Regions from separate parts of the Streptomyces sp. NPDC012794 genome, predicted to be linked through region 3. Evidence: riboswitches for the same ligand, from Rfam matches in the RefSeq annotation. Region 3 holds a riboswitch; each other region holds the start of a gene.
What was found. Region 3 has a riboswitch for thiamine pyrophosphate ahead of thiO (glycine oxidase ThiO). Riboswitches for the same ligand answer to the same signal wherever they lie in the genome.

Region 1: linked by a shared signal. The riboswitch ahead of thiC (phosphomethylpyrimidine synthase ThiC) and the one ahead of thiO (glycine oxidase ThiO) in region 3 are both predicted to bind thiamine pyrophosphate.
Region 2: linked by a shared signal. The riboswitch ahead of ACFY7H_RS25350 (thiamine ABC transporter substrate binding subunit) and the one ahead of thiO (glycine oxidase ThiO) in region 3 are both predicted to bind thiamine pyrophosphate.

Annotation. Positions count from the first base shown of each region.
Region 1 covers NZ_JBIBCI010000002.1:181,890-189,567, forward strand. The annotation lists gene ACFY7H_RS03965 (LacI family DNA-binding transcriptional regulator) at 1-428, shown strand, start outside; gene ACFY7H_RS03970 (metallophosphoesterase) at 643-1,890, shown strand; gene ACFY7H_RS03975 (hypothetical protein) at 2,041-2,856, shown strand; gene thiC (phosphomethylpyrimidine synthase ThiC) at 2,980-4,767, opposite strand; TPP riboswitch at 4,762-4,906, opposite strand; gene ACFY7H_RS03985 (YibE/F family protein) at 4,946-6,400, shown strand; gene ACFY7H_RS03990 (SsgA family sporulation/cell division regulator) at 6,438-6,887, opposite strand; gene ACFY7H_RS03995 (IclR family transcriptional regulator) at 6,982-7,678, opposite strand, start outside.
Region 2 covers NZ_JBIBCI010000015.1:81,982-89,659, reverse strand. The annotation lists gene ACFY7H_RS25360 (phosphatidate cytidylyltransferase) at 1-819, shown strand, start outside; gene rlmN (23S rRNA (adenine(2503)-C(2))-methyltransferase RlmN) at 997-2,112, shown strand; TPP riboswitch at 2,183-2,292, shown strand; gene ACFY7H_RS25350 (thiamine ABC transporter substrate binding subunit) at 2,378-3,472, shown strand; gene ACFY7H_RS25345 (ABC transporter permease) at 3,523-5,139, shown strand; gene ACFY7H_RS25340 (ABC transporter ATP-binding protein) at 5,139-6,203, shown strand; gene ACFY7H_RS25335 (hypothetical protein) at 6,308-7,213, opposite strand; gene ACFY7H_RS25330 (LOG family protein) at 7,334-7,678, opposite strand, start outside.
Region 3 covers NZ_JBIBCI010000004.1:203,689-211,366, reverse strand. The annotation lists partial or broken gene ACFY7H_RS09590 (XRE family transcriptional regulator) at 1-181, shown strand, start outside; gene ACFY7H_RS09585 (thiazole synthase) at 752-1,546, opposite strand; gene thiS (sulfur carrier protein ThiS) at 1,552-1,752, opposite strand; gene thiO (glycine oxidase ThiO) at 1,749-2,930, opposite strand; TPP riboswitch at 2,928-3,040, opposite strand; gene ACFY7H_RS09570 (NAD(P)/FAD-dependent oxidoreductase) at 3,155-4,375, shown strand; gene ACFY7H_RS09565 (Rv2175c family DNA-binding protein) at 4,488-4,853, shown strand; gene thiE (thiamine phosphate synthase) at 4,923-5,561, shown strand; gene metF (methylenetetrahydrofolate reductase [NAD(P)H]) at 5,641-6,555, shown strand; gene ACFY7H_RS09550 (hypothetical protein) at 6,606-7,490, shown strand; gene ACFY7H_RS09545 (phytoene desaturase family protein) at 7,531-7,678, opposite strand, start outside.

The sequences.
Region 1 (7,678 bases), on a different contig from region 3:
TCGGCCAGGACCCCGTCTACGAGTCCTACCCCGCCCACGACCCGTGCGCCGGCGCCGTCGCCGCCGACCGGCTCCTCGCCCGCCCCGACCGTCCGGACGCCGTGTACGGGCTCTTCGACCCCAACGGCACCGACCTGCTCGCCGCCGCCCGGCGCTACGGGCTGCGCGTCCCCGAAGACCTGCTCCTCGTCTGCTGCAGCGAATCCACCGTCTACGCCAACACCGAACCGCCCATCACCACGCTCTCCCTCAAACCCCGCCGCATCGGAACCGCCGTCGTACAGCTGCTGATCGACGCTATCGAGGGAGTGGGCACCGGACGCCCCGTCGAGCAGGTCGTGCCCACCGAGCTGATCATCCGTACCTCCTCTCAGCGCAGAACGCCCCGGACGACCGTCAGCCCACCGCGCACACCGGCCCAGGACTGACCTCCGCACCCTCACATGGGCGGGGCCACGGCCCCGCCGAGGATTTCAACAACACTGAAATCGGGAGAAAAGGGCAGGAAGGAACGGCTCCGGCCAGGATTCACCACCCCTGGTGCGTCACAGAGCGCGAGCCGCATTCCTATGATGGGCGCACGACATCACGGACCCTCCGCCCAGGAGGTGAGGGGGTCCGCAGGTGTACGGCAGCGCGACGGTGGTGGAGGGGTCGATGACTCAGGGGGCCGGTCAGGGACCCGCGATGCGGACGGACACGCTGCGGGACTTCCGGGTGCCGGTCACCGAACCCGCGCCGTACACCGTGCCGGCCGCGCTGGCCGGCGAGCCCCCCGTGTACGGCGAGTACCCCGCGTACTACGAGGAGAGCGCGCCCCTCGCGCCCCCCCGGCCCGGGTACGCCCCCGACCGGCCCGCCGCGGCCCCCCACGCCCGCCCCGGCACGGACACCGTCCCGCAGCAGCGCGCCGCGGGCGACGTCGAGTACGAGGACGCCGACGGCGCTGACGACGGCTACACGCCCACGCAGCGCGACCTCCCCGTCATCGGCCGCGGCGCGCCGACCGGGCCCGGCCACACCGTGCAGGTCCAGTACGTCCCCCAGGAGGCCCCGGGCTCCGGTCCCGGCCCCCTGTACGTCGTCGGTGACGTCCACGGATACCTGGACGAGCTGATCAGCGAACTCCAGGCACAGCACCTCATCGACGCCGAGTGCCGCTGGTCCGCCGGCAACGCCCGGCTCTGGTTCCTCGGCGACTTCACCGACCGCGGCCCCGACGGCATCGGCGTCATCGACCTCGTCATGCGGCTCTCCGCCGAGGCCGCCGCCGCCGGCGGCTACTGCAAGGCCCTGATGGGCAACCACGAGCTGCTGCTCATCGGCGCCAAGCGCTTCGGCGACACCCCCGTGTCCTCCGGCGCCGGTACCGCCACCTTCCAGGCCGCCTGGCTGCTCAACGGGGGCCAGCGCGCCGACATGGAGCGCCTGGAGGACGTCCACCTCCAGTGGATGTCCCGCCTCGACGCGGCCACCCTGCAGGACGGCCACCTGCTCCTGCACTCCGACACCACCGCGTACCTCGACTACGGCGACTCCATCGAGGACGTCAACGACACCATCCACGAGCTGCTCAACCGCAACGACGCCGACATCACCTGGGACCTCTTCCGCAAGTTCACCAAGCGGTTCGCCTTCCGCGACGAAGAGACCGGCCCCCGGGCCGTACGGGAACTCCTGGCCACCTACGGCGGCGGCCGCGTCGTCCACGGCCACAGCCCCATCCCCTACCTGCTCGGCGAGGTCGGCACCGAGGACGGCGACGACTCCCACGGCCCCGAGGCCGTGGACGGGCCGCACGTGTACGCCGACGGGCTGGCCATCGCCATGGACGGTGGCGTGACGATGGCGGGCAAGCTGCTCGTCGTTCAACTACCTCTGCGCGACTGAGCGTTCTCGGAGCGGGGTATTTCAGCAAAGCCCTTGTCACGGCGTGGCAGGGGCGCTCTACCATCGCTCTATCCGTAGCAGGCTCTCCTCCGTTTACGCCGGGATCCACGGATCTACGCGGGCATACCGGCACGTACGGAGCATCGGGGGATGCACATGACCAGCGCTCCGCACCTGCTCACCGAAGACCGACCGGAGTTCGATCGGCTCCTCGACGAGGCGCTGCGCACCGCGGACCAACGGCCCGAACTCGCCACTCTGGGCGAACGGCTGAACGCCGAACAACTGCGCACCATGGCCCAGGCCGCCACCACACTGCTGACCGCCGCGGCGGCCGCCGAGTACGACCACTACGTGAAAGTGCGGGAGGAACTGCGCGACGCGGTCCTGTCCGCCCCGGGAACGAGCACCGAGGACGGCGCCGAGGGCCAGGACGACGGGGCCGGCGTGAGCGCGGTGGTCGGCGTCCTGGCACCAGTGCTGGCGGGCACCGCGATGCTGATCTTCCTGCTGGTGGGATACGGCCTCAAGATGATCGAGCCCGCCCCGGCCTTCGCCGAGACGATGCTGACGGCGGGCTGGCTCTTCGGCGGGCTCACCGTGGTCGCCCTGCTCTTCGCGGTGATCGCGCTGCTCGTGACGGCCCTGCGCAACAGCTCCACGGAGGTCGCGGCGGAGGAGAGCGTGTCGATACCGGACGAGCTCTCCCGCGCCCGGGAGGCCTGGCGCAACGCGCTGCTGGAGCGGGGCATCGTGCCCTTCCTGCGTGACGCCCTGGCCGACCCCACCGCCGGACCGGGCTACCCCGTGCCGCGCACCCCGGGCGCCGGGCGCATCCCCAGCCTGGGCTACACCCCGCCGGACTTCACCAGCCCCGGCCCGCCCTCCGAGGGACCCCGCCCCGGCTACAGCTCGCCGGACTTCACCAGCCCGGACTTCGGCGGCACGGGCCACGCCCCGGACTGAGGCCACAGAAGTCGCCCCGTTTCACGTGAAACATCCACCCGTATTCACCGGGCGCCCCGCCTCAGCGGAGGGCTGACCGACGACTCCCCCCGGAACCCCGTCGGTCAGCCCTCCGCACACGGATCAGTCGGCCAGCGGCAGGTAGACCCGGTTGCCCGAGGCCGCGAACTCGGCGGACTTCTCCGCCATGCCCGCCTCGATCTCATCGGCCTTCAGGTCACCGCCGTGCTCGCGGCGGATGTCCTGCGAGATCTTCATCGAACAGAACTTCGGACCGCACATGGAGCAGAAGTGCGCGGTCTTGGCCGGTTCCGCCGGGAGCGTCTCGTCGTGGAACTCACGGGCGGTGTCCGGGTCGAGGGCCAGGTTGAACTGGTCCTCCCAGCGGAACTCGAACCGCGCGTCCGACAGGGCGTCGTCCCACTCCTGGGCACCCGGGTGACCCTTGGCCAGGTCCGCCGCGTGCGCGGCGATCTTGTACGTGATGACCCCGGTCTTCACGTCGTCCCGGTTGGGCAGGCCCAGGTGCTCCTTGGGCGTCACGTAGCAGAGCATCGCGGTGCCCCACCAGGCGATCATCGCGGCGCCGATGCCCGAGGTGATGTGGTCGTACGCGGGCGCCACGTCCGTGGTCAGGGGGCCGAGCGTGTAGAACGGCGCCTCCTCGCAGATCTCCTGCTGGAGGTCGATGTTCTCCTTGATCTTGTGCATCGGGACGTGGCCCGGGCCCTCGATCATCGTCTGGACGTTGTGCCGCTTGGCGATGGTGTTCAGTTCGCCCAGCGTCTTCAGCTCCGCGAACTGCGCGGCGTCGTTGGCGTCCGCGATGGAGCCCGGGCGCAGGCCGTCGCCCAGCGAGTAGGTGACGTCGTACGTCGCGAGGATCTCGCAGAGCTCCTCGAAGTTCGTGTAGAGGAAGTTCTCCTTGTGGTGCGCCAGGCACCACGCGGCCATGATCGAGCCGCCGCGGGAGACGATGCCGGTCTTGCGACGGGCGGTCAGCGGCACGTACGGCAGCAGCACGCCGGCGTGGACCGTCATGTAGTCGACGCCCTGCTCGGCCTGCTCGATGACCGTGTCCTTGTAGATCTCCCAGGTCAGGTCCTCGGCCCGGCCGTCGACCTTCTCCAGGGCCTGGTAGAGCGGCACGGTGCCGATCGGGACGGGAGAGTTGCGCAGCACCCACTCGCGGGTGGTGTGGATGTTGCGGCCGGTGGAGAGGTCCATGACCGTGTCGGCGCCCCAGCGGGTCGCCCAGGTCATCTTCTCCACTTCCTCCTCGATCGAGGAGGTGACGGCGGAGTTGCCGATGTTGGCGTTGACCTTCACCAGGAACCTCTTGCCGATGATCATCGGCTCGATCTCCGGGTGGTTCACGTTGGCCGGAAGCACCGCGCGGCCCGCGGCGATCTCCTCCCGGACGACCTCGGGGGAGACGTTCTCGCGGATCGCGACGTACTCCATCTCCGGGGTGATCTCGCCCCGGCGGGCGTACGCGAGCTGCGTGACGGCGGCGCCGCCGCGGCCCCGGCGGGGCTGGCGCGGGCGGCCCGGGAAGACCGCGTCGAGGTTCTTGAGGCCCCCGCGCGGAGAGGTGTGCTTGATGCCGTCGTCCTCGGGACGGACGGGGCGCCCCGCATACTCCTCGGTGTCACCGCGGCCGATGATCCAGTGCTCCCGCAGCGGGGGCAGGCCCCGGCGCACGTCGGTCTCGATCTGCGGGTCGGTATACGGCCCGGACGTGTCGTAGAGCGTCACGTCCTTGCCGTTGGTGAGGTGGACCTGGCGGACCGGCACCCGGATGTCCGGGCGGGAGCCCGGCAGGTATCCCTTGTGCCAGCCGGGCTGGCGCTCGGTCTGGCCGTCGGCGTTCTGGCCGGCGGCAGGCGTGCGTGCGTCCTGAATGGTCATGAGACCTGATCTCCCTACGCCGGCATTACCCGGTAACAGGTTCGGCGGTCGGCGCAGCCTCCTCCCGTACGCATTCTCATGCGCGTACGGTGATCAGCGCCCTCTCAGCCCGGTGCTCCGAGCTCCCGCGTTGTGCAAAGTAGCCCCCACGTTAGCGTCGTGTGTGGCGTGCTGAACAGTGGGCCCCCTCATCTCTTGCGATGATCTGCCGGTGACGTCCTCGCCGCAGCCCCCCCACGAGCCCACCGAGCCCATGGGCCACACCGGCCCCGAGCACGCGTCCCACGGGGATGCTGCCGCGCCCTCCCACGGGCACTCCTCCGGCCACAGCCACGGGCACAGCCACGGCCACGGGCCGGCGGCTCCGGTCTCCAAGCACCTGCGCAAGGTGATCGCCGCCGTACTGATCCCCTTCGCCGCCGCCGTCTTCATCGGCATGGCCGTGCTCTGGCCCGGCGGCGCCCCCGCACACGAGCGCACCGGGGTGGGCTTCGACCGCCAGACCGAACAGGGCACGGTCGTCGCTCTCGCGAAGGTGGACTGCAAATCGGTCAACGCCTCGCAGGTCCCTCCCACGGGCGACACCTCCACCCCCGAGGGGCGCGAGGCGCAGGCCGCCAGGACCGGCGAGTGCAAGAAGGCCACCATCGAGGTGACCAGCGGACCGGAACGGGGCCGGGCCTTCTTCGAGATCGTCCAGCCCGGTGCGCCACGGCAGTTGGAGAAGGGCCAGGAGGTGGTGGTGGCGTACGCGCCGGACGCGCCCCGGGACCTCCAGTACTCGGTGATCGACCTGAACCGGAAGTTCCCGATGGCGCTGCTGGCCGGCATCTTCGCCGTCGCGGTCGTCGTGGTGGGCCGGATGCGCGGCCTGTTCGCCCTCATCGCGCTCGTCGTCAGCTTCGGGGTACTGACGCTCTTCATCCTCCCGGCGATCCTGCAGGGCTCGAACCCGCTGCTCGTCGCGGTCATCGGGGCCAGCGCGATCATGCTGATCGCCCTCTACATGTGCCACGGGCTGACGGCCCGGACCTCGGTAGCCGTCCTCGGCACGCTGGTCTCGCTCCTGCTGATCGGCCTGCTGGGCTCGCTGTTCATCGGCTGGGCCTTCCTGAGCGGCAACACGGACGACAACACCGGGCTGATCCACGGGCTCTACCCGAGCATCGACATGAGCGGCCTGCTGCTCGCGGGCGTGATCATCGGATCGCTCGGCGTACTCGACGACGTGACCGTCACTCAGACGTCGGCCGTCTGGGAACTCCACCAGGCGGACCCGGCGATGGGCCCGCGCGCCCTGTACCGGGCCGCCATCCGGATCGGCCGCGACCACATCGCGTCGGTGGTGAACACCCTCGTGCTGGCGTACGCGGGCGCCGCTCTGCCACTTCTACTGCTGTTCTCGATCGCCAACAGCAGCATGGGGACGGTGGCCAACAGCGAGCTGGTCGCCGAGGAGATCGTACGGACCCTCGTCGGTTCCATCGGGCTGGTGGCCTCGGTGCCCGTGACCACCGCCCTGGCGGCGCTGGTGGTCTCCGCCGACCGGCCGGGGGCCGCGGGTGGCATGGCCGCGGGACCGGCCGCCGGACCGGCACGCGGCGGCCGGGGCCGGCGCCGGCGCAAGCGCTGAAGGTCTCGGCGACGGCGGGACCTTCCGGCCCCGCCCCTCAGCCGGCCTTCCGCTCGTCCTGCTGCGACTCGGCGAGGATCTTGCCGAGCGCCTGGTCGAGGCTCTCCTCGAAGTCGCCCAGACTGCGCTCCTGACCGAGCGGAACGAGCCGGTCGGTCCGGTCGAGGAAGGCGACGAGCGGCCCCGCACCCGCGCGGAAGAGGGCCCGGTCCCCGCCGACCTGGAGACGGATGTGGACGTCGGACAGCTCCTCGGGGTCGGTGGGCGCGATGTGCACGTCACCGTCACCGCTCGGCTTGTTGATGCCGTCGAGGAGCAGTTCCCGGCCGAACGCCCAGGTGACGGGCGCGTCTCCGGGAAGGTGGAAGGTAAGGCGCACCGCGTAGGGGTCACGGGCGTCGTACCGCAGCTCCACCGGGATCCGGAATGCGAGTTCCTCGGAAACGAGGAAGCTCATCATGACCTCTGCCTGTACCGATTCGTGCATTGCCTACCCCTGTAGTGGAAGTGGCCAGGAATGATCCCCCAAGGCCTCTTGACAAGGGTGGTGGAAGCGACAGCAGATCACAAGGAGTGAGTTTTCAGATACTGATAGAGAACGAGAGGGTGCTCAACAGCGCGCCTACTTCACTCCGTAGTCGATCGACAGCAGAGAGCAACCGCTCTTCTTGGTGCAGGGGGAGAGAAATGGCCACTGTCGCGGCGATGTCGCCGACGGTGATCGGGATGGCCGCGCACACCGTGCCCAGGGCGTACTCCTGACGCTCGATCACGGGCTGCGTCCGTTCCCGGGAGCCGATCCGCTGCTCCAGGGCGTGCACGTCCCGCACGGTGTAGGGCGTGATGCTCTCGACCGGGTGCCGCTCGTAGTAGTCCTTGCGCGTCTTCTCGTCGAGCTGGCCCAGCAGGCACTGGCCGATGGCGTGGGCGTGGCCGGTCGCGCGGACGTCGGCCCATTCCTCGCAGACGGGGTTGGCGGGGGTGTCCGAGACACCCACGATCTCGATCTCACCCTCGCGGAACACCGCGAAGTAGACGGGGGCCCCGACCGTGTCACGGAAGTGCGCGAGCGAGTCGAGGATCATGCTGCGACGTTTCTGCTGGAGCCCACCGCCCGCCAGCCGGCCGGCCGCGTCACCGAGTACGAACACCCCGCTCTGCCGACGCAGATAACCCTCGTGCGTCAGCGTGCGCAGCAGGTGGTACGCGGTGGGGAGCGGGAGCCCGGCCTCGCGCGCCAGCTGTTTCGCCGGAGCTCCCCCGCTATGGGACCCGGCT
Region 2 (7,678 bases), on a different contig from region 3:
AAGAAGCGCGCGGGGCGGGATCTGCGTGCCGCCATAGGGGTCGGCGTAGGCCTCGGCGCGGTGGTCTTCGCTTCGCTGTTCATCGTCAAGGCCGTCTTCGTCGGCGTCATCGTCGTCGCGATCGTGGTCGGCCTGTGGGAGCTCACCTCCCGGCTCCAGGAGAAGAAGGGCATCAAGGCCCCGCTGGTCCCCCTCGCGGTCGGCGGAGCGGCGATGATCATCGCCGGATACGTCCGCGGGGCCGAGGGCGCGTGGGTGGCCATGGCCCTCACCGCGCTGGCCGTCCTCGTGTGGCGGATGACCGAGCCGCCCGAGGACTACCTCAGGGACGTCACCGCGGGCGTCTTCGCGGCGTTCTACGTGCCCTTCCTGGCCACGTTCGTCGCGATGCTGCTGACCCCGGACGACGGTCCGCAGCGGGTGGTGACCTTCCTGGTCCTGACCGTGGTCAGCGACACCGGGGCCTACGCCGTGGGCTGGCGCTTCGGCAAGACCAAGCTCGCCCCGCGCATCAGCCCCGGCAAGACCCGCGAGGGGCTCTTCGGAGCGGTCGCCTTCGCGATGGCGGCCGGCGCCCTGTGCATGGAGTTCCTGATCGACGGGGGTGCCTGGTGGCAGGGCCTGCTGCTCGGCCTCGCCGTCGCGGTCAGCGCCACCCTGGGCGACCTCGGCGAGTCCATGATCAAGCGTGACCTGGGCATCAAGGACATGGGCACGCTGCTCCCGGGCCACGGCGGCATCATGGACCGGCTCGACTCGCTGCTGCCGACCGCTCCCGTCGTCTGGCTGCTGCTGGCGGCGTTCGTCGGTACCGGCTGAGCGGTCGCTCCGGGGCCGCGGGCCAGGGGGCGGACCACCGGCTGACGGGTCCGGGCCGGGTTATCCTGGAGGGCGCGCCGTGTTCACGCGGCGCGCCCTTTCCGTCCAGCGGCCGAGCCGCGGACCGGCCCTGCACGCGCGGGGTGACCCCCACCCCGTCGTACTGAGGAGTACCGCATGGCCCCCCGTCCCGCTCCGGGTGAGCTCACCTTCGTCGCCCCTCGCGGGGTCAAGAAGCCGCCCCGGCACCTCGCCGACCTGACCCCGGCCGAGCGCCGGGAGGCGGTGGCCGCGATCGGCGAGAAGCCGTTCCGGGCCAAGCAGCTCTCCCAGCACTACTTCGCCCGCTACGCGCACGACCCGGCCGAGTGGACCGACATTCCGGCGGCCTCGCGCGAGAAGCTCCAGCAGGAGCTGCTCCCGGAGCTCATGAACGTCGTCCGGCACATCAGCTGTGACGACGACACCACCCGCAAGACCCTGTGGAAGCTGCACGACGGCACGCTCGTCGAGTCCGTGCTGATGCGTTACCCGGACCGGGTGACGATGTGCATCTCCTCGCAGGCCGGCTGCGGAATGAACTGCCCGTTCTGCGCGACCGGCCAGGCGGGCCTGGACCGCAACCTCTCCACCGCCGAGATCGTGCACCAGATCGTCGACGGGATGCGCGCCCTGCGCGACGGCGAGGTCCCCGGCGGCCCCGCCCGCCTGTCCAACATCGTCTTCATGGGCATGGGCGAGCCGCTGGCGAACTACAAGCGCGTCGTCGGAGCCATCCGCCGCCTCACCGACCCCGAGCCCGACGGCCTCGGCCTCTCGCAGCGCGGCATCACCGTCTCCACCGTCGGCCTGGTCCCGGCCATGCTGCGCTTCGCCGACGAGGGCTTCAAGTGCCGCCTCGCGGTCTCCCTGCACGCCCCGGACGACGAGCTGCGCGACACCCTCGTCCCGGTGAACACCCGCTGGAAGGTCCGCGAGGTCCTCGACGCGGCCTGGGAGTACGCGGAGAAGTCCGGCCGCCGCATCTCCATCGAGTACGCCCTGATCCGCGACATCAACGACCAGGCCTGGCGCGGCGACCTCCTCGGCCGCCTGCTCAAGGGCAAGCGCGTACACGTCAACCTGATCCCGCTGAACCCGACGCCGGGCTCCAAGTGGACCGCCTCGCGCCCCGAGGACGAGAAGGCCTTCGTCGAGGCGATCGCCCGCCACGGCGTGCCCGTGACCGTCCGCGACACCCGCGGCCAGGAGATCGACGGCGCCTGCGGCCAGCTCGCCGCCTCGGAACGATAGATTCCGGCTGCATTCCGGACAGCGGCCTGCCCGATTCGGCCACGGGGTACCCTGTGGCCGAACCAATTGCATATTCCGACAGGGGAGCGCCACAGCGCTGAGAGTGCGGTACCCGTCATCCGCAGACCCTCTGAACCTCGCCCCGGTCATTCGGGGTAGGAAGTTCGGTCACCACTCAAGCTGTTGCGCCCTGCCCGGCGACCGCTCGCGAAGAGCGCCGGGCGGGGCCGCGTCTTCTCCTGGTCATCCCAGGAGGAATACACCAGTGAGCACCACCAGGAAGATCGCGGGCACGGCGCTCGCGGCGGCGCTCGGCGTCACCACCCTCGGCGCCTGCGGCGGCGGCGAGGGCAAGGACACGTCCGAGGCGACCGGCGCCCCCAAGTCCAAGACGGTCACGCTCGTCTCCCACGACTCCTTCAACGTGACCGCCACGGTCCTCAAGGAGTTCGAGCAGCAGAGCGGCTACACCGTCAAGGTCCTGAAGTCCGGCGACGCGGGCGCGGCCCTCAACCAGGAGATCCTCACCAAGGGATCCCCGCGCGGCGACGTCTTCTTCGGCGTCGACAACACCCTGCTCTCGCGGGCCCTCGACAACGGCATCTTCACCCCGTACGACGCCAAGGGCCTGGACACGGTGAAGCCCGAGTTCGTCCTCGACCAGCAGCACCGGGTCACCCCGGTCGACTCCGGCGACATCTGCGTCAACTACGACAAGGCCTACTTCGCCGACAAGAGGATCGCCCCGCCGCAGACGCTGGACGACCTGGTCAAGCCGGAGTACAAGAACCTCCTCGTCACCGAGAACGCCGCGACCTCCTCGCCCGGCCTCGGCTTCCTCCTCGCCTCCGTCGGCAAGTACGGCGAGGAGGGCTGGAAGGACTACTGGAGCAAGCTCAAGGCCAACGGCGTCGAGGTCGTCGACGGCTGGGAGCAGGCCTACAACGAGCGCTTCTCCGGCTCCGCCGGCGGCAAGAAGGCCAAGGGCGACCGACCGCTGGTCGTCTCCTACGCCTCCAGCCCGCCGGTCGAGGTCCTCTACGGCGAGCCGCAGCCGGCCGATGCCCCGACGGGCGTCGCCACGGGCACCTGCTTCCGCCAGGTCGAGTTCGCGGGCCTGCTGAAGGGCGCGAAGAACGAGGAGGGCGGCAAGGCGCTCATCGACTTCCTGGTCTCCAAGAAGTTCCAGGAGGACATGCCGCTCCAGATGTTCGTGAACCCGGTCGTCAAGGACGCGAAGCTGCCGGAGCTGTTCACGAAGCACGGCGTGGTGGTCGAGAAGCCGGAGAACGTCGCTCCGGAGACCATCGCCAAGAACCGTGAGCAGTGGGTCAAGACGTGGTCCTCGCTCGTGAAGTAGAGCGCCTCCCCACGGAGGGCGGGCGCGCCACGGCCGTCAGACTCGCTCTGATGGCCGTGCCGCTCGCCTTCTTCGGAGTGTTCTTCGCCTTTCCCGTGGCCGCGATCGTCGGCCGCGGGCTCAAGACGGACGCGGGCTGGCAGTTCGGCCGGATCGGCGAGGTCCTGGCCCGGCCCGACATCGCCGGCGTGCTCTGGTTCACCACCTGGCAGGCGCTCGCCTCGACCGCCCTCACCCTGCTCCTCGCGCTGCCGGGCGCGTACGTCTTCGCCCGCCTGGAGTTCCCCGGCAAGCAGCTGCTGCGCGCGCTGGTCACCGTCCCCTTCGTCCTGCCGACGGTGGTCGTCGGCAGTGCCTTCCTGGCGCTGGTCGGGCGCGGCGGGCTGCTCGACGAACTGTGGGGCGTGCGGCTGGACACCACCGTCTGGGCGATCCTGCTCGCCCACGTCTTCTTCAACTACGCCGTCGTCGTACGGACGGTCGGCGGGCTGTGGGCGCAGCTGGACCCGCGCCAGGAGGAGGCCGCCCGGGTGCTGGGCGCCGGGCGGATCACGGCGTGGCGGCGGGTGACGCTGCCCGCGCTCGCGCCGGCGGTGGCCGCCGCCTCGCTGATGGTGTTCCTGTTCACCTTCAGCTCCTTCGGCGTCGTGCAGATCCTCGGCGGGCCCGCGTACGCCACCCTGGAGGTGGAGGTCTACCGGCAGACGGCGCAGCTGCTGGACCTGCCGACCGCAGCCGTGCTGACGATGGTCCAGTTCGCGGCCATCGCCGCCGTCCTCGCCGTGCACGCCCGCACGGTGCGCCGGCGGGAGACCGCGCTGCGGCTCGTGGACCCGGCGCACACCGCGCGCCCGCCGCGCGGCTGGGGACAGCGCGGCCTGCTGGGCGGGGTGCTGCTGTCGGTGGTCCTGCTGGTGGTGGCGCCGCTGGCCGTGCTGGTGGAACGGTCCTTCGACGCGCCGGGCGGCTACGGCTTCGGCTTCTACCGGGCGTTGCAGGACGCGGGCTCCGGCGGCGGAACGTTTCTGGTGCCGCCGCTGGAGGCCGTCTGGAACTCCCTCCAGTACGCCCTCGCCGCCACCGCCATCGCCCTGGTCGTCGGCGGGCTCGCGGCCGCCGCCCTGACCCGGCGCGCGGGCCGCTTCGTACGCGGTTTCGACGCGCTGCTGATGCTGCCGCTCGGGGTGTCCGCCGTGACCGTGGGCTTCGGGTTCCTGATCACCCTGGACGAGCCGCCGCTGGACCTCAGGACCTCGTGGATCCTGGTGCCGCTGGCGCAGGCGCTGGTCGGGGTGCCCTTCGTCGTACGGACCATGCTGCCGGTGCTGCGGGCCGTGGACGGCCGGCTGCGGGAGGCGGCGGCCGTGCTCGGGGCCTCGCCGCTTCGGGCCTGGCGGGAGGTGGACCTGCCGCTGGTGCGGCGGGCGCTGCTGATCGCGGCGGGCTTCGCCTTCGCGGTCTCGCTGGGCGAGTTCGGCGCGACCGTCTTCATCGCCCGGCCGGACCGCCCGACGCTGCCGGTGGCCGTGGCACGGCTGCTGGGGCGGGCCGGGGAGATGAACTACGGGCAGGCGATGGCCCTGAGCACGATTCTGATGCTGGTGTGCGCGGTGTCCCTGCTGGTGCTGGAGCGGCTGCGACCCGACAAGACCTCGGGAGAGTTCTGATGACCCTGCTCCAGCTCGAAGGGGTCTCGGTCCGCTTCGGTGACCGGGCGGTGGTGGACGCGGTCGACCTGGAGGTCGCCGCGCACGAGACCGTGTGCGTGCTGGGGCCGAGCGGCAGCGGCAAGTCCACCCTGCTGCGGGTGGTGGCCGGGCTCCAGCCGGTGTCCGGGGGGCGGGTGCTGCTCGGCGGCGCCGACCAGGCCGGAGTGCCCGTGCACCGGCGGGGGGTGGGCCTGATGTTCCAGGATCACCAGCTGTTCCCGCACCGGGACGTCGGCGGGAACGTCGCCTTCGGCCTGCGCATGCGGGGCCCGCAGGCGGGGCTCCGCGCGGGGTCCGGGTTCCGCTCGCGTTCCGCGAAGGCGTCGTACGAGGCCCAGGTCGCGGAGCTGCTGGAACTGGTCGGGCTCCCGGGGGCCCAGCGGCGGGCCGTCTCCTCGCTGTCGGGCGGCGAGCAGCAGCGGGTGGCCCTCGCCCGGGCACTGGCCCCCTCGCCCCGGCTGCTGATGCTCGACGAGCCGCTCGGCCAGCTGGACCGGGGGCTGCGCGAGCGGCTGGTGGTCGAGCTCCAGGGGCTCTTCTCCCGGCTGGGTACCACCGTCCTCGCCGTCACCCACGACCAGGGGGAGGCCTTCGCGCTGGCCGACCGGGTGGTGGTGATGCGGGACGGGCGGATCGCGCAGACCGGGACCCCGCTGGAAGTGTGGCAGCGGCCCGCGTCGGAGTTCGTGGCCCGGTTCCTCGGCTTCGAGAACGTGGTCCCGGGGACGGTGGCGGGTGCCGCCGCCGCCACCGCGTGGGGCCGGGTGCCCGTCCCGGCCGGCACGCCCGAGGGGGAGCAGCGGCTGCTGATCCGTCCGGCGGGGGTGGTGCTGTGCGCGGCGGGCCTGGACTGCGTGGTGGAGTCCCGCACCTTCCGCGGCACGCACGTCGCCCTGCGGCTGAGGCCCGCGTCGGGGCCGGTGCTCGACGCCGAGTGCGAGCTGGCCGCCGCGCCGGCCGTGGGGGACCGGGTCGCGGTGGCCTTCAGCCCGTCCGAGGTCGTCGTCCTCCCGCGGGGCTGACGCCGGAGGCCGTCGGGCTCGGCTCGTGGGGCCCTGCGTCTCTCCGGCGGGCGGTATCCGCCGGGTCACCGCGTACGGGGACCCGGCGGAGCGATCAGCGCCGGTCAGGCCACCGGTGCCGGAACCGGCTCCTCGGCGGGTTCCTCGGCCCCGTCGTGGTTGCCGTACCAGGCCACCGCGACGGCGCCGGCGACCGCCAGGAGGAAGCCGGTCACCGCGAGCCACGCCAGGCCCGGGCGGGACGCGTCGCCGAGCCACAGGACGCCGATCGCTCCCGGAAGCACCGTCTCGCCGACGACCAGGGCGGCGGTCGCGCCGTTCACCGAGCCGATCTGGAGGGCCACCGTGTGCAGGTACATGCCGCCGAAGCCCGCCACCAGGATGGCGTACAGCGCCGGGTCCGTGATGAAGGTGACCGGGTCGAAGGGGTCCACGCCGTCGAGGATGCGCACGCCCACGCCCAGCGCGCCGAAGGCCAGACCCGACAGCAGACCCGCCAGGATCGCGGCCCGGCCGCCGAGGAAGCGCACGGCCACCGTGCCGCCGACGATGATCACCAGGGTCACGGCCAGCAGCCACCAGTGCGTGGACATCGGGGCGTAGTGGTCGCCCTCGTGGCCGGCGGCGGTCGCCAGCAGCACCAGAGCCGCGCAGACGACCCCGATCGAGGTCCATTCCTTGCGGGTGAGGCGGATGCCCAGCATCTTCACGCTGAGGATGGCGGTGATCACCAGGTTGGCGCTGATCACCGTCTGGGAGAGGAACAGGGGCAGCATGCGGGCCGCCAGCGCGCCCAGTCCGAAGCCCACGAAGTCCAGGATGGTGCCGACGATGAACTCCCAGGTCATCGCGGCCTTGGCGGTGGAGGTCAGGTTAGGTCCGCCGTGGGCGGTCACCCCGGCGGCCTCGGGGGACATCCGGGCGGCGCGGCGCGAGCCCACGGCTTGCAGGACAGAGCCCGTGCCGTAGCAGATGGACGCCGCGACAGCGGTCAGCAGGCCTATGAGCACAGAGGGCTCCGTTCAACGTCTGGCAGGTGAAAAGGCGGTACCTCTGCCAGACGTCGTATCCGGCCGGGAAGTTGCCTCGGGAAGGGATTTCTTTTGACCGGTTCTTTGCCCGTCCGGGGCTCAGGCCATGGCCGCGAGCGCGTCCGGCACCTCGTCCACCGAGTCCACCAGCGCGATCCGGGACTCCATCGCCCGGCCCCGCGCCAGTTCCCGCAGCAGCGGCCACACGGGCAGGCGGGTGGTCCAGTGGGCACGGTCCACCAGGACCATCGGGGCCGGCTCGGACCGCGACTCGTAGTAGTTCGGCGTCGCGTTGTCGAAGACCTCCTGCACGGTGCCGGCGGCGCCCGGCAGGAAGACCACGCCCGCGTCGCACCGGGCGAGCAGCCCGTCCTCGCGGGTGGCGTTCGCGAAGTACTTGGCGATCTGCCCCGCGAAGGCGTTCGGCGGCTCGTGCCCGTAGAA
Region 3 (7,678 bases):
CGGGGCCCGCTACCACGGGGCCATCCAACTCCTGGTCGAGCCGACCGGACGCCGCATGACCGGCAAGTGGGTCGGCTTCGGCAAGGACTTCGACGTCAATACCGGTCCCTGGGAACTGCGGCTGGTGGACCGGACCACGACCAAGGCAACACTGGAGAGGTACAGCCGGCCTCCGGAATGATCCGACCGGGCGTGCCTGACACCGCTTCCCGCGCTGCTCCGGTCGCCATTTGGTGCCGGTATCAGCCCAAGACGGCCGTCGGCCGCCGAGATCAGAGCAGCGCGTAGCGATCTGGCGCGCCTGTCCGCTTCCCTCGTTGTCCTCATCCACCTCTGGTGCGGGTATCGGCCCCGGACGGTCGTCGGACGCCATGCCGAGAGGAGCGCGTAGCGATCTGACGCGCCTGGAGGCTCCGCAGGTCGTTCTGGTCAACCTCTCGTGCGGGTAGCCGCGCCCGGGTTCGGAAGCATGGATCGCAGGGTTCGGATGCCCGGCGGGCCGGCCCCCGGCCCGTCGTCTCATCGCTGAGGGACCCGCCCCTCCCCTTCTCCTGCCCCGTGACCGTTCTTTGGGGGGTTCCCGGCAGTCCTTGTCTTTCCGGGGCGGGACGGGCTGTCAAGGGTCGCCGGAGGCGATCACGCAGTGACGCGAACGAAGTGAGCGCCCTTGACGGGCCGGCACGACACGGAAGGACGATGGGACTGACGGGAACCCCCCAAACCGGCTCTGATCCGGCCAAAGGGGCTACTGCTAGAACGCCGGGCGCTCCGGGTCCAGGGCCGCGCGGCCCTCCGTCGGGGACGAGGCCTCCGCGAAGCGGCGTTGGGGGATGCGGCCCGCGCGGTGGGCCAGGCGGCCCGCCGAGACGGCGTCGCGCATCGCCGCCGCCATCAGGACCGGCCGCTGCGCACGCGTCACCGCCGAGGCGAGCATCACCCCCGCGCAGCCCAGCTCCATCGCCAGGGCCGCGTCGGAGGCCGTTCCCGCGCCCGCGTCGAGGATCACCGGGACCCCGGCGCGCTCGACGATCAGCTCGAAGTTGTGCGGGTTGCGGATGCCCATGCCCGAGCCGATCGGGGAGCCCAGCGGCATGATCGCCGCGCAGCCCACGTCCTCCAGCTTCCGCGCGAGGACCGGGTCGTCGTTGGTGTACGGGAGGACCGTGAAGCCCTCGTCGACCAGGACCTCGGCGGCGTCCAGCAGCTCGACGCCGTCGGGCAGCAGGGTGCGCTCGTCCGCGACGACCTCCAGCTTGATCCAGTCCGTGCCCAGTGCCTCCCGCGCCAGCCGGGCCGTGAGCACGGCCTCGCCGGCGGTGAAGCAGCCCGCGGTGTTGGGCAGGACGGCGATGCCCAGCCGGTTCAGCACGGAGAGCACCGAGCCCTGCACGGTGGGGTCGAGGCGGCGCATGGCCACGGTGGTCAGCTCGGTGCCGGAGGCGACCAGGGCGCGTTCCAGGACGTCCAGGCTCGGGGCCCCGCCCGTGCCCATGATCAGCCGGGAGGAGAAGGTCCGGCCGCCCAGGGTGAAGACGTCGTCAGCCATGGTGGTCAGCCTCCCTGGACCGCGGTGAGGATCTCGATCCGGTCGCCCTCGTCCACCCGCGTCGCCCGCCACTGCCCGCGCGGGACGACGGTCTCGTTGAGCGCGGCGGCCACGCCCGAGGGGGCCGTGGTGAGGGTGGCGACCACCGCGTCGAGGGTGGTGCCGGCCGCGACCTCGCGCGGCTCGCCGTTGACGGAGATGGTCATACGAGGGACTCCTGACGCGTGGAGGAGAAGCGGCGCGGGCTGAAGGGTCGGGCGACCTCCGGCACGGAGCCGGTGGTCAGCAGTTCCTCCATCACGTCGCCGGTCAGCGGGGTCAGCAGCACCCCGTTGCGGTAGTGCCCGGTGGCCAGGTGCAGGCCGGGCAGGTCGGTCGGGCCGAGCAGCGGCGCATTGTCGGGGGAGCCGGGGCGCAGCCCCGCCCGGGTCTCGACCAGCGGGAGCTCTGTGATGCCGGGTACCAGCTCGTGGGCGTCGCGCAGCAGCTCGTACACCCCGCCCGCGGTCACCGTGGTGTCCCAGCCGAGTTCCTCGCTGGTGGCGCCGACGACGAGTTCGCCGTTCTCGCGCGGCACAAGGTAGACGTGGCTGCCGCGTACGACGGCCCGTACCGTCCGGGACAGGAACGGGGCGCACGCGGGCGGTACGGCCAGCCGCAGCACCTGCCCCTTCACCGGCCGTACGGGCGGGCGCGCCTCGGCCGGTACGCCGGCCAGCCGGCCGCTGAGCGAGCCCGCGGCGAGCACCACCTGGCCGGCGCGCAGCTCCGTACCGTCGTCGAGCAGTGCTCCGGCGGCCCGGTCGGCGGTGACGAGCAGCCGTTCCGCGCGGGCCCGGTGGATGGCGACGCCGGCCCGCCCGCAGGCGGCCAGCAGGGCGGCGGCGAGCCGGCGGGGGTCGACCTGGTGGTCCCCGTCGACGCGCAGCCCGCCGCGTACGCCGGGGGCGAGCATCGGTTCCAGACGGCGGCACTCGCGGCCGGTGAGCCACTCCGACTCCAGGCCGCAGCGGCGCTGGAGGGCGTGCAGCTCCCGCAGGTGGAGCCGGTCGTCGGCGTCGAGGGCGACGGCGAGGGTGCCGCAGGCCCGGTAGCCGAGGTCCATGCCGCCGCTGGCTTCGGTGAGCTCGGCGGCGAACTGCGGGTAGCGGGCGGCGGAGGCGAGGTTGAGCCCGAGCAGGGTCTCCTCGCCGTAGTGCAGCTCGGTGACGGCGGCCAGCATGCCGGCGGCGACCCGGGCGGCGCCGCCGCCGGGGTCCGGGTCGGCCAGCGCGGTGCGCAGCCCGCGCCGGGCCGCCCGCCAGGCCGTGACCAGGCCGATGATGCCGCCCCCGATGACGAGGACGTCGGATCCCCCGGCGGATCCCTTCCGAGATGAGTGCATGGGCGTCCAGCCCCTCCCTTCGCCGGCATGACCCGGATCAGGTTCGTACGGTCGGAGGCCGGCCAGCCTCCCTCTCAGCCCGGTGCGCCCGGACTCCCGCGATAGGTACGGTGGCCAGACTAAACCCCGCGGCCGGAGCCGGGTAAGGCTGCCTCCCCGGCGTCCGCCCGCCGGTCCCCCTCCCCCTGTTCCTGATGGGCCGTCAGTTCACTAGGCTGGGCCGCGTGAGTGAGCAGACGGAACAGACGAACCCCGGCGTCGTGATCGTGGGTGCCGGAATGGCCGGCGTGCAGACCGCCGTGGCCCTGCGCGAACAGGGTTACGAGGGCCCCGTGACCCTGCTGGGCGCCGAACCCCACCAGCCCTACGACCGCCCCCCGCTCTCCAAGGCGGTGCTCCTCGGCAAGGCCGAGGACTCCGCGTTCGAGGTCGACTTCGAGGACCTGCGCATCGGCCTGCGCCTCGGCACCGAGGTCACCGGGCTGCGGCCGGAGGCCCGCGAGGTCGACACCGAGGCCGGCCCGGTCCCGTACGAGGTCCTCGTGCTGGCCTGCGGCGCCCGCCCGCTGACCCTGCCCGGCACCGAGGGCGTCCCCGGCGTCCACCTGCTGCGCACCCTCGACGACGCCGCCCGGCTGCGCCCGGTGCTGGCCGCCGCCCCCGCGACCGTGGTGGTCGGGGCGGGCTGGATCGGCGCCGAGTTCGCCACCGCGGCCCGCGAGGCCGGCTGCGCCGTCACCGTGGTCGAGGCCGCCGGCCGGGTGCTGGCGGGAGCCCTGCCCGCCGAGGTCGCCGAGCCGATGGGCCGCTGGTACGCCGAGGCCGGTGCCGGCCTGATCACCGGCGCGAAGGTCGCGGGGATCGAGGAGGGCCGGGTCCTGCTGGCCGACGGCCGCGAGCTGCCCGCCGGGGCGGTGGTCGTCGGCATCGGAGCCCGGCCCGCCACCGACTGGCTCGCAGGCACCGGGATCGAGCTCGGCCCCGACGGATCCGTCACCGCGGACGCGTACCTGCGCACCTCCGTCCCCGGCGTGTACGCCGTCGGCGACTGCTCCTCCTTCCCGTCGGCCCGCTACGGGCGGCGGCTGCTGGTCCACCACTGGGACAACGCCCTCCAGGGCCCCCGGGCCGTCGCGGCGAACATCCTCGCGGCGGAACCCGTCCAGGCCTATGACCCCGTGCCGTACTTCTGGTCCGAGCAGTTCGGCCGCTTCGTCCAGTACGCCGGCCATCACGGCGACGCCGACACCCTGCTGTGGCGCGGTGACCCGGCCGGCCCCGCCTGGTCCGTGTGCTGGCTGCGCGGGGGCGCGCTGGTGGCCGTCCTGGCCGTGGGCCGCCCCCGGGACCTGGCGCAGGGCCGCAAGCTGATCGAGACCGCCGCGCCCGTGGACCCGTCCAAGGTCGCGGACCCTGCCGTTCCGCTGAAATCGGCCCTGCTCTGACGGCTCCCGGGCCCTGCCGGGCCGCCTGCCGGGCCCCGATCCGGCGGCCGCCCGGCCCCGGACGGACGGGGCCAGGTACCGGCGGCCCGTCCGAAGTGGCAGGCTTGTCCCCGTGACCGAGATTGACGCAAAGATCGATGCCCTCGTCCCCTCCTGGCTGTACCTCCCCGACATCGCGGAGATGCTCGACATCGAGGTGACCCGGGTCCGCCAGATGGTCAAGGAAGGGCAGCTGATCGCCGTACGCCGGGGCGAGAACCGTGCCCTGCAGGTTCCGGCGCAGTTCATCGACGGCGACAAGGTCGTCAAGGGCCTCGTCGGGCTGCTGACCGTACTGCGGGACGACCGCTTCTCCGACGAGGAGATGCTGGAGTGGCTCTTCACCGAGGATCCGACCCTGCCGGGCACCCCCGTGCAGGCGCTGCGCGAGAATCGCGGCACGGAGGTCAAGCGCCGCGCCCAGGCGCTCGCCCTCTGACCGGCTGATCCACCGGTGTGCGGGCCGACCCCGTCGGCCCGCACACCCCACCACCACGGGGGGAATCCCATGCAGCAGCTGTCCGACGCCCGGCTCTACCTGTGCACGGACGCGCGCAAGCGGCAGGGTGACCTCCCCGAGTTCCTCGACGCGGTCCTGGCCGGCGGCGTCGACATCGTCCAGCTCCGCGACAAGGGCATGGAGGCGGGCGAGGAGCTCGAACACCTCCAGGTCTTCGCCGAGGCCGCCCGCCGCCACGGCAAGCTCCTCGCCGTCAACGACCGCGCCGACGTCGCGCACGCCATCGGCTCCGACGTCCTGCACCTCGGCCAGGGCGACATCCCCGTCCCCGCCGCCCGCGCCGTCCTCGGCGGCCGGGTCCTGATCGGCCGCTCCTGCCACGCCGAGTCCGAGGTGGACGCCGCCGTCGCCGAGCCCGGCGTGGACTACTTCTGCACCGGCCCCTGCTGGCCCACCCCCACCAAGCCCGGCCGCCACGCCCCCGGACTCGACCTCGTCCGGTACGCGGCCTCCCTCGCCCAGGACCGCCCCTGGTTCGCGATCGGCGGCATCGACGCCGGCAACCTGGACGAGGTCCTGGACGCCGGCGCCACCCGCGTCGTGGTCGTCCGGGCCCTCACCGAGGCCTCCGACCCCGGCGCCGCGGCCGCCGAACTCGCCAAGAGGGTTCGCGCCCGCCTCGGGTGACGCTGGAGCGGCGTCCAAAAAGCTGTCCAGGTCGTGGACAGCGCTTCGGCGTCCGCCGGGCCCCGTCTAACCTGCCCGTATGGCCCTTGGTACCGCTTCCACCTGGTCGGACCGTGCACACACGGTCCGCGACCTCATCGCGTCCGGAGCCTCGTACTCCTTCGAGTTCTGGGCTCCCAAGACCGAGAAGGGCGAGCGCAACCTCTGGAACGCGCTCCGCAGGATCGAGGCGGTCTCCCCGAGCTTCGTCTCCGTCACGTACGGGGCCGGCGGCTCCACCCGTGGCGGCACCGTCCGAGCCACCCAGCAGATCGCCTCCGACACCACCCTGACGCCCGTCGCGCACCTGACGGCGGTGGACCACTCCGTCGCCGAGCTGCGCCACGTCATCGGCCAGTTCGCCGACGCCGGCATCCGCAACATGCTCGCCCTGCGCGGCGACCCGCCCGGCGACCCCATGGGCCCCTGGGTCAGGCACCCGGAGGGCGTGGACTACGCGGCCGACCTGGTGCGCCTGCTCAAGGAGTCCGGCGACTTCTGCGTCGGCGTCGCCGCCTTCCCCGAGATGCACCCGCGCTCCGAGGACTGGGACACGGACATCCGGCACTTCGTGGACAAGTGCCGCGCCGGCGCGGACTACGCCATCACCCAGATGTTCTTCGATCCGGAGAATTATCTGCGGCTGCGCGACAGCGTCGCCAAGGCGGGCTGCGAGACCCCGATCATCCCCGAGGTCATGCCCGTTGTCGGTATCAAGCAGCTCGACCGGCTGCCGCAGCTGAGCACCGCCGTCTTCCCCGACGCCGTGAAAGAGCGCATGCTCGCCGTCAAGGACGACCCGGCCGCTGTACGCTCCATTGGCATCGAGTTCGCCACGGAGTTCTGCGCGCGGCTGCTGTCCGAGGGTGTCCCGGGACTGCACTTCATCACGCTGAACAATTCCACGGCGACTCTCGAGATCTACGAGAACCTGGGCCTGCACCAGCGGGCCTGACCGGCCGTCTCCCCTTCCCGCGCGGGCGGCCGTACCGAGAGGGGCCTTGCATGGGAATGACGGTCCTCTACATCGCGTTCGGCATCGTCGCGTTGTGGCTGCTTGCCGAGGTCCTGATGCAGTACAAGGCCCGGCTGCGCTGGCGCCTGCTGGCCTTCACCGGCTTCGCCGGAGTGGTGGCCGGAGTGGTACTGCCGTCGGTGCTCGTGATCGCCGCCGGCGCGACCGCCTTCGCCGTCGGCCAGACCCTGGTCACGCTCTCCTTCCGGAAGGGCTTCGTGGCCGGCTGGGCGCTGCGCCGGGGCGGGCGGCCCGCACCGGACGCGGCTTCGGGCAGACGCCGCCGCTCCGGGAGCGGACCGCGCCCGGAGCCGGCACTGGAGGTCACCGGGCTGGAGTACGCCGACCAGGGCCGGGGACCGGGCGAGGACCCGGGCTCCGAGGACGCGGTGTTCACCCCGCAGCCGGTGCCCGAGGAGACCGGCTCGTACGGGATACAGAGCTTCGTCCCCCAGCAGCCGCAGCAGGCCCAGCAGCCCGGCGCCGAGACCCCCTTCGCCTCGCCGTTCACCACGGCCGAGCAGGACGCCCACCAGTACGCGGCCTACTACGACCAGCAGCAGGGCCAGGGCGGCTACGACTACCCCGGCACCTACCCCCAGGGCGAGCAGCAGGTCTACGCCGCCTACTCGGACCCGTACATCGGCACCGGCGGCGAGGTCTCCCCGGCCCCGCCCTACGACGGCGCGGCCTACCCGCCCTACGGCGACCCCGCCCAGCAGCAGTACTCCATGGACACCCCGCCCGGCGGGGTGTGGGTCCCGCAGCAGCGCGCCACCGACGCCGCGCCGCAGCCCTACCCGGAGCAGGACCCGCAGCAGGAGTACCCGTACCCGTACCCCGGCAACGGGGAGTACGGCCAGTACCGCCACTGACGGGCACTCGGCCCCGGCCCCGGCCCCGGCGGGCCGGGGCTCACTGCGAGCCGCGGAACCCGGCCCCCTCCACGATCAGCCCGGCCACCAGGGCCCCCGTCATCCCGGCGTGCGCGAGCCCGCCGCCGGGGTGCGCCCAGCCGCCCGCGAGGTACAGCCCGGGCAGCGCCGTCGTGTTGGCCGGGTAC